DNA from 2 places in the Blautia sp. HCP3S3_C12 genome. Region 2 is predicted to be linked to the other one. Evidence: predicted binding sites of a transcription regulator. Region 2 holds the regulator's gene; the other holds the start of a gene.
The links. The regulator HrcA, encoded in region 2, represses chaperone genes, less so after heat shock. The targets are predictions, from matches to a motif close to TGTTAGCACTCNNNNNNNNNGAGTGCTAACA.
Positions count from the first base shown of each region.

Region 1: ACTNDS_RS09230 (Hsp20/alpha crystallin family protein) is a predicted target of HrcA. The motif match lies at 4,084-4,114, and genes of this name have one in related genera.

Region 1 is NZ_JBQHWC010000009.1:96,548-104,729, forward strand. Features, by position in the region: gene ACTNDS_RS09210 (response regulator) at 1-178, opposite strand, end outside; gene nudC (NAD(+) diphosphatase) at 521-1,369, shown strand; gene ACTNDS_RS09220 (DnaJ C-terminal domain-containing protein) at 1,519-2,670, opposite strand; gene ACTNDS_RS09225 (Hsp20/alpha crystallin family protein) at 2,796-3,263, opposite strand; gene ACTNDS_RS09230 (Hsp20/alpha crystallin family protein) at 3,449-3,916, opposite strand; gene ACTNDS_RS09235 (ATP-binding protein) at 4,268-7,414, opposite strand; gene ACTNDS_RS09240 (phosphatase PAP2 family protein) at 7,402-7,953, opposite strand; gene ACTNDS_RS09245 (4Fe-4S binding protein) at 8,073-8,182, opposite strand, start outside.
Region 2 is NZ_JBQHWC010000001.1:207,371-215,552, reverse strand. Features, by position in the region: gene prmA (50S ribosomal protein L11 methyltransferase) at 1-141, opposite strand, end outside; gene ACTNDS_RS01015 (phosphatase PAP2 family protein) at 175-852, opposite strand; gene dnaJ (molecular chaperone DnaJ) at 1,000-2,175, opposite strand; gene dnaK (molecular chaperone DnaK) at 2,306-4,183, opposite strand; gene grpE (nucleotide exchange factor GrpE) at 4,237-4,881, opposite strand; gene hrcA (heat-inducible transcriptional repressor HrcA) at 4,899-5,939, opposite strand; gene uvrB (excinuclease ABC subunit UvrB) at 6,307-8,182, opposite strand, start outside.

The DNA.
Region 1 (8,182 bases), on a different contig from region 2:
ACACCGGCATACGTATATCTGTAATCACAATATCCGGCTTCTTCTCACAAATATTTTCATAAGCAGTCTTCCCATCATTTGCGAAACCAATAATATCCATTTCCAGGGCATCCCAATCCACAAGATGCTGAATCAGACGGCATACTTTTATTTCATCATCTGCTATTAATACCTTCAATCTTCTTCCTCCCAGTCTATTTCCGCATATATTAACATTAATCCTTCTGAAATTCTATTATAAACTATCTAATTCTTTTTGTATACCTATGAATCTTCTTTGTATTATCATCAAATTATCTGACACATTGTCTTTTTTTCAGAATAAATATTTATTGCTTGCTTTTATAAAACTCCAAGAATATACTATGAACAGATAATGAATCTGTATTATTTTGCCACTCATTATCTTCTTATATTTTTCTGATAAACCATAAAGAATTTATAACTACACTCACAAATAATCTTATCAGAATCTTATGAAATTATTTTATAACAAAATAAAGAAAAGGATATCTACAATATGATTCAGGACATCGCACCACATACTTATCACAACGAATACAAACCTTCTGCCCCGGATAAAGACAGCTTTATCCTTGCATACGAAAAAGGCAGTATACTTCTTCCCCGCCAGGAACGGGATGCAGATATTACTTTCCCACGTTTCCGGGAGTTGGAGGAAAAGATCGCTGATCTTTACAACAATTTTATTTATCTGTTTTCCATAGATGATCAGCGTTTCTACCTGATCCCGGAGCTGGATACCTCTCTGCTTCCGGACTATGAATTTCAGGATGTACGGATTCTTCGGACCGCTCAGCCACAGCATCTTGCATTTGCAGGAATTACAGGACATCAGCTTTTCCAGTGGTACAGCAAGCGCCGGTTCTGCGGCTGCTGTAGAGAACCAATGCTGCACAGCCAGAAAGAACGTATGATGGAATGCCCTTCCTGCGGCAATCAGGAATATCCTGTTCTGTGTCCTGCAGTTATTGTAGGGATCACAAACGGAAATAAAATCATCCTGTCCAAATATGAAGGACGTCGATTCAAACGCTACGCTCTCATTGCAGGCTTTGCAGAAATCGGAGAAACAATTGAGGAGACTGTTCACAGAGAAGTGATGGAAGAAGTGGGACTGAAGGTCAAAAATCTCCGCTACTACAAGAGCCAGCCCTGGTCCTTCAGCAGTACCTTGCTTTTTGGATTTTTCTGTGACGTAGACGGCGATGATACCCTGACCATAGACCATGAAGAACTCTCCATGGCACAGTGGGTAGAACGGGACAAAATCCCGGATCAGGGCAATAATATCAGCCTGACCAAGGAAATGATGATGCTCTTCCGTGATGGAAAAGAACCCAGATAAACAATATTCTATATCAGAAAAAGCTCATAGAATATTTTTCCCTATTATGCTAAAAGGATACATACACGGTAATGTTACTGTGCATGTATCCTTTTCGTTTCTCTGTAAAATTGCTTCACTATATTCTCAAAAATATTTCTGATTACTCTTCACGCCGCACTCCCGCTGCCAAATCCACGGCTTCTGCGGCTTCCATTACATTCCTGTTCGAATTCTTTCAGTTTCCGTCTTGCATCCGGTGTCAGGTTTGTCGGAACTTCAATCTGTACAGTTGCATATTCATCGCCATGTACAGACGGATTGTTCATGGCAACGATACCTTTACCTCTCAGACGTATCTTCGTTCCGGACTGAGTACCCGGTTTGATGTTACAGAGAACATCACCGTAAATGGTGTGAACCTTTGCCTCACCGCCAAATACTGCTGTTGTAAATGGGATATTTACAGTTGTGTAAATATCTCTGCCTTCCCGTTTATATCCGGGCTTATCCTGAACATTTACTTTCAGAAGCAGATCACCGGCTTCACCTCCGCCCACTCCCGGATATCCTTTTCCTTTAAGTCTGATAGACTTACCGGATTCAATACCTGCCGGAATATTGACTTCGTAATTCTGGACGCCACCGTTGCTGCTCTGCAGGCGGATAACCTTCTTACCGCCAAAAGCAGCTTCATCAAAGCTGACAGTAACCTCCGCATGAAGATCCTCACCTTTACTGCTGTAAGAACCGCTAAAGCCATGACTGCGGAAATCACTTCCACCTGTACCAAAGCCACTGCCGAAGCCGCCAGTTCCATTGCTTCCGAATCCACCAAAACCACTTCCATGAAATCCACTGCCACCGAAGCCGCTGCTTCCAAAACCACCTGATGATTTACTCTTCTTAAATCCACCACCAAAGAGATTCTTCAGGATATCATCCATATCTTCGCCATTTTCAAAATGATATTCATGATAACCATTGCCATCACTGTACGAGCCATGGAAACCACCGCCAAATGGATTGCCCTGTGCTCCGCCAAAGCCACTGCCAAACGGGCTGCCCTGTGCGTTTCCATAATTACCGGCACCTTCTTCAAAAGCAGCGTGGCCAAACTGGTCATACAGTTTACGCTTCTTCTCATCACTCAGAACATCATAGGCTTCATTTACTTCCTTAAAATGCTCTGCTGCCGAAGCATTTCCCTCATTGCTGTCCGGATGATATTTCTTGGCCAGTTTTCTGTATGCTTTCTTAATCGTTGCTGCATCCGCATTTTTGTTCACGCCCAGAACTTCATAGTAGTCTCTTTTCAATATCATCACCTTCCTTCATAAACACATTCTAACGCAATCATTCCTGACTTCATATTTCTGCAATCCTCATTATGCAAACAACGGGAAGCCAAAAGATTTGACCTCCCGTTGCTGTAACTTAACATCTATTATCCTTCAATGGAGATGCTGTGCTTCTGTTCCACTGCTGGCTTTGCTTCTTTCTTCGGAACAAATAATGTCAGGATACCATGTTTGAATTCTGCTTTGATGTCGTCCTGATGTACTTCTTTACCTACATAGAAGCTACGACTGCAGGCACCTGCATAACGTTCTCTGCGGATATAACGTCCTGTCTCTTTTTCCTTCTCATCTTTATCCAGACCTTTCTCTGCACTGATGGTCAGATAACCATTTTCAAGTGCTGCATGAACTTCATCTTTCTTAAATCCTGGAAGATCTACAATCAGTTCGTATCCGTTATTCATTTCCTTGATATCAGTTTTCATTACATGATTTGCTTTATGTCCATAAAGTTTCTTCTCTGCATCCTTCATTGCTCTGTCATCATAATAGAATGGGAAATCTCCAAAAAAGTCATCAAATAAATTTTCTCCAAAAATACTAGGCATTAACATAAGTCATATCTCCTTTTCTAATATATTTTATATATGTCAAATCTGTTCACCAGATTTACTTTCCAAATCTATCTTTACAGGTTTTTTCAACCTTTTATTTTCAATCTTTTAGTGTAAGCTTTTATTTTTATATCTGTTTTTAATCTCTGGCTGACCCTTAACGGGTCAGTCAGAATATTTATTCATCAGCCTTCAATGGCAATTGTTTTCTTCTGTTCTACCGCTGGTTTTGCTTCTTTCTTTGGTACAAATAATGTGAGGATACCATGTTTGAATTCTGCTTTAATGTCTTCTTTCTCAACTTCTTTACCTACATAGAAGCTACGGCTGCAGGCACCTGCATAACGTTCCTTACGGATATAACGTCCTGTCTCTTTCTCCTGCTCATCTTTGTCCAGGCCTTTCTCTGCACTGATAGTCAGATAACCATTCTCCAGGTCAGCCTTTACTTCATCTTTGGTAAATCCCGGAAGATCTACGACCAGTTCATAACCTTTATCAGTCTCCTTGATATCGGTTTTCATTATGTGGCTGGCTCTGCGTCCGTAAAGTTTCTTCTCTGTATCTTTCATTGCTCTGTCATCATAATAAAATGGAAAATCTCCAAAAAAGTCATCAAATAAATTTTCTCCAAAAATACTAGGCATCAACATAAGTCATCTCTCCTTTTCTATACCGTCCATCTGTATGTGATGGACTCTCAGTTATGCATCTTTACCTTGTTTCTTTGGAACTTAGGTTATTCGGAATCTCATGGAACTTATTTCTTTGTTCTCTTTTTGTTCCCCTTCCTTTGTTCTAGCTGTAATATAACACTTATTATTAGCACTGTCAAGAGGTGAGTGCTAATTTTTTTGTGAAGAATTTGTGAATTGTGAACCGGCAAAAAAAAGACGCAACCCACATTTCTGTGACTTACGCCTTTCTCTGCTCATATTTTGTCATCCAGACTTTTAACTCTATTTATGATAACTTACTCATAACAACATACCTTACAAATGACATTACTTTCCGCAGCACTCCACAATAGTTTTCTCTACATCTTCTATCTGAAATGGTTTTGCCAGATGTGCGGTCATGCCGGCTGCGAGACATCTTTTGGCATCTTCCTCAAATGCGTTTGCAGTCATTGCAATGATCGGAATTGTTTTTGCATCCGGCCGATCCATGGCACGTATGGCTTTTGTTGCTGCAATCCCATCCATAACAGGCATCATAAAATCCATTAATATGGCATCAAAGGTTCCCGGAGGATTACTTTCGAAGTGCTCCACTGCCTGTCTGCCGTTTTCTACAACTGTAACCTTCGCACCGTCATCTGTCAGCAGCATTTCTACGATTTCTGCACTAAGCTCATTATCCTCGGCTGCCAGCAGATGCAGTCCACGAATATCATATTTCTCTGCAATTTCCTTATCCTTTTTCTGTTCCCGGGCAATCTCAAATGGAATGGTAATGACAAACACAGTTCCAACGCCCACCTGACTTGTCACTTCAATACTTCCATTCATCTGCTCAATCAATCCCTTAGTGATCGCCATTCCCAGACCGGTTCCCTGATAAACACTCCGGGCATCTGTTTTTTCCTGTGAAAACGGATCAAAAATGCGGCTCAGAAACTCTGCACTCATCCCTATACCTGTATCAGAAATCGTCCATCTGTATGTACAGATCCCATCATGTACATCTGCAGCCTCCATTACCGTAGTGATCTTTCCTCCCGGCTGGTTATACTTAATACAGTTTCCATAGATATTCAGAAAAATCTGGCGAAGATGCAGTGAGCTTCCATAGACATAAGGATAGGGAATATCCTCCTTATTTTTCTCATAAATCCACTGAATGTCCTCATCTGCTGCCCTGTGAGTGATAATACTCTCAATCTCATAAACCAGATCTTTGAGACAGATATATTCATGAGTCAGAACAATATGACCTTCCTCTATTTTACTCATCTGCAGAACATCATTGATAAGGGAGAGCAGATGATCCGCTGCTATCTTCATCTTTTTATGATTTTCCCGTATCAGTGCTTTATCCTCAAAATGGGTCTCGTCAATCTTTAACAGACCAATAATACCATTCAAAGGTGTCCTGATATCATGGCTCATACGACTGAGGAAATTGGTTTTTGCCCTGCTCTCGGCACGCATCTCATTGAATGCTGCCTGAAGGCGCGCCTGTTCCTGCTCATCCCGTTCATGTCTCTGTGTGGTATCCTGCAGCAGAATGATCGCATAGATCATAGGCACCTCAGCAAGAATTTCTGTATCAAACACCACCATTTTGGTCATCAGAACTGTTTTCTGTACCCAGCGGATACTTCCATCGTCTTCGCGGGCACAATATTCCACAGACATATTTGTTTCTCCATTCTCAAACCTCTTACGAAGTTTTTCACAGTTATCTGTCATGCAGTAACCGGCAATTGTTTCCTGGGTGATTTTTTTCTCATATTCCCAGCAATAATCCCGATAAGAACATGGAAGCGGGTAGTCCATAAAAAGTTCCCGGCTCTTCTGTTCTTTTCCATTCAGTACGATTCTTCTTTCCAGAACATCCTTTGTCAGATTTACTGTATAGATCACATCTGACAATTCCAGAAGCGCATCCACATAGCTGTCATTTTCCAGGATAGACTGTTTCAGCTGTTCATAATAGAGCTGTAGCTGCTCTTTTGCACCTGTCTGACCTTCAGAAGTTTTTCGGATAGTTTCAAATGCCAGAAGAAAATGATGCAGCTTTTTGTCCTCATCCCAGTCCACCGGAATCAATGTCAGGCGGTTATACGCCCCCTGTTTCCCGATATTATACTCATATTCCAGCACATCTTTCTTCGTATGCATTTTCTTTTGAAGTTCCGAAATCTGCAGTCCTTCGCGGATATCTGCCTGACAGGACTTTTCAATCTGTTCCTCTATAATCTGTTCCACTGCACCGGAGTATGCACCATCAGAGGCCAGGAAAAAATTTTCACTGGAACGAATCGCCCGATAGGTATCCATCCTGGCATCACAATACAGACAGTCTGAGAAATTACTGCCGTGCTGATTAAGCAGTTTTAACAGCTGATATCCCTGATGCTTTTCTGCTGCAGCCTCTTCCCTTTTTACATGATTCTTATTGATATACATGTTTTTGTCTGCGCAATTAAACAGCTCTCTCATTGTACTTCCGGGAAAATCGCCGGCCAGTGCAAATCCCACCGCATAACTTAAGGGAGTATCCGGATACACTCTGGATTCCTCTAGCATATCCCTGCGCACCTTTTCAAGGCACTGTGTCATCTGTTCCCTGTCCAGTCCGTGGGTAACTACAAGAAATTCATCTCCACCTGCTCTTCCCACAAACTGCTCAGCCGGCATGGAATCCCGCAGGCAGATGGCAAATCTACGGATATAGGCATCACCGGCTTCATGACCTCTGCTGTCATTAATACGCCGGAGATTATTAAGATCAAAACTGCAGACACCGGTATCTGCATCCGGTTCTGTCTCACTCAGCAATTCTTCACATTTATTTTTGTTCGGAAGTCCTGTCGCATCATCCAGATATACTTTACGCTGCAGCAGGCGGTTCATTGCAGCATATTGTATTGCTTTGATGAACTCATATCCAATCAACAGCATCAGCACAACAATATCTGATGTGATATATTTCTCAAGCAATGATAAGGATGTGGCTTTTTTCTGCGAATATTTTTCGGCCAGACCTGTTGCTTCATCACAGATTACAAAGAAATCCTCACTTCTGGATATAATATCTGTTTTTTCATATCCTTCAGATCTCCCCAAACAGATTTCCTTATACAGATCAGAAAAGCCCTCGTCCAGTTCCTGCATTTTATTCTGAAAATCCCTATCATTCAGATATACCAGATTCAGTTTCGTATTTCCATTGCGCAGACCATCAATGAAAGACTTTACTTCCTGGATCATTGCATCGTCCTGTTCCCCGGCAACCTCCAGCTTGATGATCCTCTGTGTCTCTCCACGGACTAAACCGGTATAATTTACAATACGAGCCGTTCCCTGAATATCAGAAACAATTCCCATCATTATAATAATAAGGATAGCCAGAATAACTGCCAGAATACCAATACTGACCTGAATAATACTGGATTTCTTTTTCTTATTCTTTACTTCGGACATGGCCCTCCCCCTTCTTGTTTTGTTCTGTAAAAAATGGCCTGGATGAACCGATATCCCAGATATCCTGATATAGCGCCTGCCAGGGCTCCGCCAAGAACATCTGTGGGATAATGCACATACAAATACAATCTTGATATTCCTATCAGACAGGCAAGAACCAGAACCGGTTTCCACAGCTTCTTTTCTCCTGCCAGATATAAAGCAGTTACTGAAGCAAATGCCGCTGCTGTATGTCCTGACGGAAAAGAATAATCATGAAGTCTGGATACCAGAAGCTGCACTCCTGTATTTACATCATAAGGTCTTGTCCTTGCCACCAGATTTTTTAATATTACATTGCAAAGTAATAAATCTATTATCAAAGCAGCCGCCATAATTGCACCTGTTTTTCTCATTTTAGGAATCAGAAGAAATACTATCGTCATCACGATCCATATAATCCCTGCATTCCCCAAGCTCGTAATAAACACCATCAATTTGTCCAGAAACGGCGTGTGCAAAGTCTGGAACCAGTCCAGAATATTTAATTCAATGCTCATATCTTTTCTCCCATTCTTTCAGCATATGCATTATTTTACCCTACTTTTTCCTGTATGCCTACTCAAATTTGAATATATTTATTTATAAACAGGCAAAAAAACACCTGGCAGACTACTTTTTATAGTCTGTCAGGTGTTCTTCTGATTCCACACTGGATTGCACCTGTCGGACAGGCTTTCTTGCATCTGCCGCAGCGGATACATTCCGGGCTGTTGGAGTTTTCCACAG
Region 2 (8,182 bases):
AAACATCTGTGCTTTATCCTCTTCCGTAAGTGGTTTCTTATCCTGAATCTCCACTCCTTCAATCCCTACTTCTGCCAGGGTACAGATCACCATATCCTCTGCATCTGTTTTTGTTTTTAATGTAAAACGGTTCCACTTCATAATTTGTCTCCATTTCTTTGTACTATATTTATCCTATATTTTTTCCCTGAAAATTTTCTTAACGATCTGATGCCTGTTTCCCTTTTTATAAAAATTCCATGCAAGCTCAACCAGCACCACGCCCGCCACTGCATCCACCAGATAATGCTGTTTCAGCACCTGTGTGGAAATAATGATCAATATTGCAAAGATCAGAGAAAAATGCTGATACCATTCCGGTATTTTCTCAGATTTGTGAACACTGCGCCAGCTCAGCCAGCTCACATAACAATGAATAGATGGGAACAGATTCGAAGGGCTGTTACCTCCATCCATGGCATAAACAAACTGCAGCATCTGTTCTGACCAGGAGTTTCCTGTAATTTCCGGTCTCACATTGGTAGTCGGAAGAATCAGAAAAATCACAAAACAGGTCAGATGAATGGTCAGGTCTGTGGCCACAAACCGGTAAAACTGATCTTTTCCCCTCTGAGCGGCTAATATATAATTCACTGCCCAGAATGGAAATGCCAGAATATAAATCCAGATAAATGCCGGAACCAGTGGTACCATGCGGTCCAGTGTACCGGTAAAATCATAATGATATCTTGCCGAGGTAAGCTGATCACTGCCCCAGTAAATCAGGCAATTCAGCACTACAATGGTGAGCAACGGAAGAATTGCCCATCCCGGAAGATATTTTTTTATAAAATCTTCAAACTTTTTTTTCATATTCAGCCTATATGCATACCAGGTCTCAGGTTACAGGACATTTTTGCCCATTACTATTCACTATACACGAACACTCAAAAAAAGAAAAGAGGTTTCCCCTCTTTTCTTGATTTTTATTTTTATTATAGGATATATTTTTTTGAAATATTAGTCTTCAAAAGTTTCTTTTAATTTATCCATGAAGCTTTTTTTCTTCTTTTCACTGCCATCCGTATTTTCCTTCGGACGGTTACCGCAGGCTTCATCAAACTTGCGCAGCGCTTCCTTTGCCTCTTCATTCAGATTTGTAGGAACCTGTACTACCAGAGTCACATAGTGATCTCCACGGACATTCTTATTTCTCAGTGACGGCACACCTTTGCCCTTCAGACGGATTCTGGTATCTGTCTGAGTTCCAGGTTTTACCTCATATTCAACTTCCCCGTCTACGGTATTGATCCGCACTGTACCACCCAAAGCAGCCTGTGCATAGGTAAGAGGTGCAGTGGAGAAAATATTCATATCCTGTCTCTGGAAAATCGGATGACGGGCAACATTTACTTCTACAAGCAGATCGCCTCTTGGGCCTCCGTTTGTACCCGGTTCACCCTTTTCACGGATGCGGATGCTCTGTCCATTATCAATACCTGCAGGTACAGATACCTGGATTTTCTTTCTGGAAGATGTATAACCGGTTCCACGGCATGCTGTACATTTATCTTTAATGATCTTACCTGTTCCATGACAGTCCGGACAGGTCTGTACATTACGCACCATTCCAAACATGGACTGCTGGGTAAATACTACCTGACCCTCTCCGTTACATTTTGGACAGGTTACCGGTGAAGTACCTGGCTTGGCACCTGTTCCGTGACAGGTGGTACACTCATCCTTCAGTACGATCTCCAGTTCTTTTTCGCAGCCAAAGACAGCTTCTTCAAAAGTAATATTAACACGTGCACGAAGGTTCGAACCCTTCATCGGTCCATTATTAGCACGTCTGCTTCTTCCGCCGCCGCCAAATAAATCGCCGAAAATATCGCCGAAGATATCGCCCATATCAGCACCGTTAAAATCAAACCCTCCAAAACCGCCGCCGGCACCACCGCCGCCGTTTTCAAAAGCTGCATGACCAAACTGATCATACTGTCTCCTCTTATCCGGGTCACTTAAGATAGTATAAGCCTCTGTTGCTTCTTTAAATTTCGCCTCTGCCTCTTTATCTCCCGGATTTACATCTGGATGATATTTCTTGGCCAGTTTACGGTATGCTCTTTTAAGTGTTGCGTCATCGGCGCTTTTATCCACGCCTAAAACTTCATAATAATCTCTCTTATCAGCCATTATTTTAATTAATTCCTATACCTATATTCAACTGTTCTGTCTCTTCGCTGCACCAGTACCTGATACTGGATTTATAGCACAACTATTCAGTGAGAGAATCTCTCCCACTGAACAGTTATGATTTGTCACATTATACTTCTTTGTAATCAGCATCTACAACATCATCGTTGTTTCCTGCATCTGTGCTGCCTGCTGCACCGCCGCCCATATTCATGTCCGGTCCTGCCTGGCCGCCTGCCTGCTGTGTCTGCTCATACATTTTAGCGAAAAGCTTCTGAGCACTTTCCATCATCTTCTCCTGAGCAGCTTTGATATCAGCTACCTGAGAGTCTGTCATCTCTTCTGCATTTGCAGTCTGGGACAGTAAGTCTTTCAGTGCATTCAGATCTGCTTCTACAGCAGCTTTATCGTTAGCATCAATCTTGTCGCCAGCTTCTTTCAGTGCATTCTCAACCTGGAATACCATGGAATCAGCGTTATTTCTTGTATCGATTGCTTCTTTACGTTTCTTATCCTGAGCTTCGAACTCAGCAGCTTCTTTGACTGCTTTATCGATATCAGAATCAGACATGTTAGAACCAGCTGTGATTGTAATATGCTGTTCTTTACCTGTTCCAAGGTCTTTTGCAGATACATTTACGATACCGTTTGCATCAATATCAAATGTAACTTCGATCTGCGGAACACCACGACGTGCTGGCGGGATTCCATCCAGACGGAACTGTCCAAGGGATTTGTTGTCTTTCGCAAACTGACGCTCTCCCTGTACAACGTTGATATCTACTGCTGTCTGGTTGTCTGCTGCTGTTGAGAAAATCTGGCTCTTTCTTGTAGGAATTGTAGTATTTCTCTCAATCAGTCTTGTTGCGATACCACCCATTGTCTCGATAGACAGTGACAGTGGAGTAACATCCAGAAGAAGAATATCGCCTGCGCCTGCATCACCAGCAAGTTTACCACCCTGGATAGAAGCACCAAGTGCTACACACTCATCCGGATTCAGGTTCTTGCTTGGCTCTTTGCCAGTTAACTGTCTTACTTTATCCTGTACAGCCGGGATACGGGAAGATCCACCAACCAGAAGTACCTGGCCAAGTTCAGATGCTGTGATACCTGCATCAGAAAGTGCACGACGTACCGGTTCAGCTGTCATTTCTACTAATTCATGTGTTAATTCATCAAATTTAGCTCTTGTAAGGTTCATATCGAAGTGTTTCGGGCCTTCTGCTGTAGCTGTGATGAATGGCAGATTGATGTTTGTAGTTGTTGCGGAAGAAAGCTCTTTCTTTGCTTTCTCTGCAGCTTCTTTTAATCTCTGAAGTGCCATCTTATCATTGCTTAAGTCAACGCCTTCTGCTTTCTTGAACTCAGCAAGCATATAATCTGTGATCTTCTGGTCGAAGTCATCGCCACCAAGACGGTTGTTACCAGCTGTGGAAAGAACTTCGATAACGCCATCACCGATCTCGATAACGGATACATCGAATGTACCGCCACCTAAGTCGTATACCATAATCTTCTGTTCTTTTTCATTGTCAAGACCATATGCAAGAGCTGCTGCTGTAGGCTCGTTGATGATACGTTTTACATCAAGACCTGCGATCTTACCTGCATCTTTTGTTGCCTGACGCTGAGCATCATTGAAATATGCAGGAACTGTGATAACTGCTTCTGTAACTTTCTCACCAAGGTATCCTTCTGCATCTTTTTTCAGTTTCTGAAGAATCATAGCGGAAATTTCCTGTGGGGAATATTTCTTGTCGTCGATTGTTACACGATAGTCAGTACCCATCTCTCTTTTAATGGAAGAGATTGTTCTCTCTGCGTTTGTTACTGCCTGACGTTTTGCAGGTTCACCTACAAGACGTTCTCCTGTTTTTGTGAAAGCAACAACTGATGGTGTTGTTCTTGCGCCTTCTGTATTAGCGATAACTGTTGGCTGTCCACCTTCCATTACAGCTACACAGCTGTTTGTTGTACCTAAGTCAATACCAATGATTTTTCCCATAATCTTGTTCCTCCTAATTTATTCTCAATTAATTTTGATATATTCTAAATTTATTAGTTGGCTACTTTTACCATACTGTGACGTACTACGAAATCCTTGTAAGTGTAACCTTTCTGGAATTCTTCTACCACAATATTCTCACCGGCTTCTTCATCCTCCACATGCATCACTGCGTTATGGAAGTTCGGATCAAATTCCTTACCGACTGCTTCAATTGGTTTCACACCCAGCTCATCTAATGTGGTGAGCAGCTGTTTGTAGATCATCTTCATTCCATCTGCGAAAGAATCTCCTTCCGGTGCCTGTGCAAGACCTCTCTCGAAGTTATCCACAACCGGAAGGATTTTCTCAACGATGTCCTTGGCTCCGATGATATACATGCTGGATTTCTCTTTCTCCGTTCTCTTACGGAAGTTATCGAACTCAGCCATGTTTCGTTTCAGTCTGTCTGTAAGTTCTTCGATCTGCTGTTCAAATTTATCTTTCTCTTTTTTCTTCTTGCCGAAGAAAGAAGCTTTTGATTTGCTGTCTTTAACATCATCCTGGGAAGCTTCCTCATCTCCGTCCTCTACCGGGATTTCTTCTGTTTCAGCTTCACCGTTTTCTACAACCTCAGGTTCATTTTCAACAGTTTCTTCTGTTACAGGAGTCTCTGTTGTCTCTTCTTCCTGAGCTGTGTTCTTTGTTTCTTCTGACACTCTCTATTACCGCCTTTCTAACTCTCTTTCTTAATCAGTTCGTCCAGCTGAACTTTCAAAGCCTTCAGGCTGTCAACTACATTTGCGTAATCCATACGCTTAGGACCGATGATACCGATAGTGCCATGCAATCCCTTTCCAAGCTCGTAAGTGGCTGTGACCACACTGCAGTCCTTCATAGTCTGCACCGGCATCTCATCACCAATGTATACCTGAATTCCTGTGTTCTCTGTATCAGACATTCTCTCTTTTACCAGGTCTACCAGATCCTGCTTTTCTTCAAATGCTGAAATCAGCCCGCTCGCTTTACTTGTGTCTGCAAGCTCCGGATACTTGAAAATGTTTGTTGCTCCTGAAGTATATATCTGCATATCGTCTTCATCTACCTGAATGGTATCTGCCACTGCATCAAGGACTGTACCAACTACAGAACTGTGAGCACCAGCCTGTTCCTTGAGGCGGGCGATCATTCCCAGGTTGATATCCTGGATCGGTACTCCATTTAAATTGGTATTAAGAAGAAGATTTAATTTCAGGATTGTCTGATCGTCCATCTCCCCGTCCAGATCAATGATCTGGTTTCGGATGACATTGTTATCACTCACTACTACTGCCACAAGCTGAAGGGGTGTTACACGTGAAAGCTGAATGAATTTAATCTTGCTTCCGCTGTACTGTGGAACAGAGATCATTGTTGCATAATTAGTATTGGAGGCAAGCACCTTCGCTACCTGTTTCAGCATTTTATCCAGTTTGTCAGTTTTCTCGATCATGAAATCTCTGATTTCCTGTACCTCTGATTCCTTTTCTTTCATCAACTCGTCTACGTAGAGGCGATAACCCTTATCAGAAGGAATTCTTCCGGCTGAGGTGTGGGGCTGTACGATATATCCCATATCTGTCAGATCTGACATCTCATTCCGGATGGTGGCAGAGCTTACATTTAAATCTGCAAACTTGGAAATGGTCCGGGAACCCACCGGTTCGCCTGTTTCCATGTAGGTTTTGATGATGGCTTTTAGTATTTTCTTTTTACGATCATCTAATACCTGATCCATGAAATTCCACTCCTTTGCTGCCTTTGTTTTCGGGCTGTTAGCACTCAACTTTTAGGAGTGCTAACAGCTTATGCTCATAAGATAGCACTCTTGATTGGGTTTGTCAATATTATTTTGTGAATTTTTTGTTATTTTATGAACAATGGGGATTATTAAGATTATGTTATAGAAAGGGACGCTAGGAGAAATTATTAATATTGTGTGCGGTTTCGGACGCTAAGAGATACTATAGCAGTCCTAGTAAATAATGCATTTAAGACAGTTCAGCAGAGTGCGAAAGACAAGGAAGATATCTGCAGGCGTGCTGACGCACGACAAAGATATCTGACGCAGGATTTCACACTCTGATGGGCTGGATTAAGAAACATTATTTGTCTAGTGTATCCAGGTTCTTTTTCAGGTCGATCATTTTATCGCGGAGTTCTGCAGCTTGTTCGAAGTTGAGATCTGCGGCTGCGGCGCGCATTTGTTTTTCTACCTGGGCGATGAGTTTGGTGAGTTCTGTACGGGTCATGGACTCTGGGTCTTTCTGGAGTCGGACTTCGGTTTCAGCTACTGCTTTGGATACGGCGATGAGATCGCGGACTGCTTTTTTGATAGTAGTCGGAGTAATTCCGTGTTCTTTGTTGTAGGCTTCCTGAATGGTTCGGCGGCGGTTGGTTTCGGTGATGGCTTTGTGCATGGAATCGGTCATGTTGTCTGCGTACATGATTACATGGCCTTCGCTATTTCGGGCAGCTCGTCCGATGGTCTGGATGAGGGAGGTTTCGGAACGGAGGAAACCTTCTTTGTCTGCATCCAGGATTGCTACCAGGGTGATTTCCGGGATGTCCAGGCCTTCTCGAAGGAGGTTGATTCCTACCAGAACATCAAAAACATCCAGACGCATATCCCGGATGATGCGGGCACGCTCTAAGGTATCAATATCGGAATGGAGGTAACGGACTCTGATTCCTACTTCTTTCATATATTCTGTCAGGTCTTCTGCCATTCGTTTGGTGAGGGTGGTAATCAGGATTTTGTGTTTCTTTGACACTTCTTTATTTACTTCCCCGATCAGGTCGTCAATCTGTCCTTCAATGGGGCGGACTTCTACCTTCGGATCCAGAAGTCCGGTTGGACGGATGATCTGTTCTGCGCGGAGGAGTTCGTGATCATACTCATATTGTCCCGGAGTGGCAGATACAAACATGACCTGATCCAGTTTGGATTCGAATTCCTCGAAGCTTAAGGGGCGGTTATCTTTGGCTGAAGGAAGCCGGAATCCGTAGTCTACCAGTGTCTGCTTCCTGCTCTGGTCACCGGCATACATTCCTCCTACCTGAGGTACTGTGATATGAGATTCATCTATAATAAGTAAGAAGTCATCTCCAAAATAGTCCAGCAGTGTGTATGGCGGCTGTCCGGGCTTTAATCCTGACAGATGTCTGGAATAATTTTCGATTCCTGAACAGAATCCGGTTTCTTTCATCATTTCAATGTCGAAATTGGTGCGTTCTGAGATTCGCTGGGCTTCCAGAAGCTTGTCCTCGCTTTTGAAATACTCTACACGTTCTTTTAATTCTTCTTCTATGGCTACGGCTGCTTTCTGGATCTGTTCTGCAGGCACTACATAGTGGGACGCAGGGAAAATGCTGATATGAGAACGCTGGCATTTGATTTCTCCTGTCAATATATCAATTTCTGAAATACGGTCAATCTCATCTCCGAAAAATTCTACTCTCACGGCTGTGTCGGAGCTGTTGGCAGGGAAAATTTCCAGGGTATCTCCACGGACACGGAAGGTACTTCGGTGAAAGTCCATCTCATTTCTGGTATATTGAATGTCGATCAGTTCCCGGATTACCTCATCCCGGTCTTTGGTCATTCCCGGACGCAGGGAAATCATCATGTCAAAGAATTCCTGAGGGGAACCCAGTCCGTAGATACAGGAAACGGAGGAAATGACCACTACGTCTTTCCGCTCTGACATTGCGGCTGTGGCAGAGAGACGGAGTTTGTCAATCTCGTCATTGATGGAGGAGTCTTTGGCAATATAGGTGTCTGAAGACGGGACATAAGCCTCCGGCTGATAGTAGTCATAATAGGAGACAAAATATTCCACTGCGTTCTCAGGGAAGAATTCCTTAAACTCACCGTACAGCTGTGCTGCAAGTGTTTTATTGTGCGCAAGTACCAAAGTTGGCTTATTTAACTGGGCGATAACGTTCGCCATGGTGAAGGTCTTACCGGAACCTGTGACA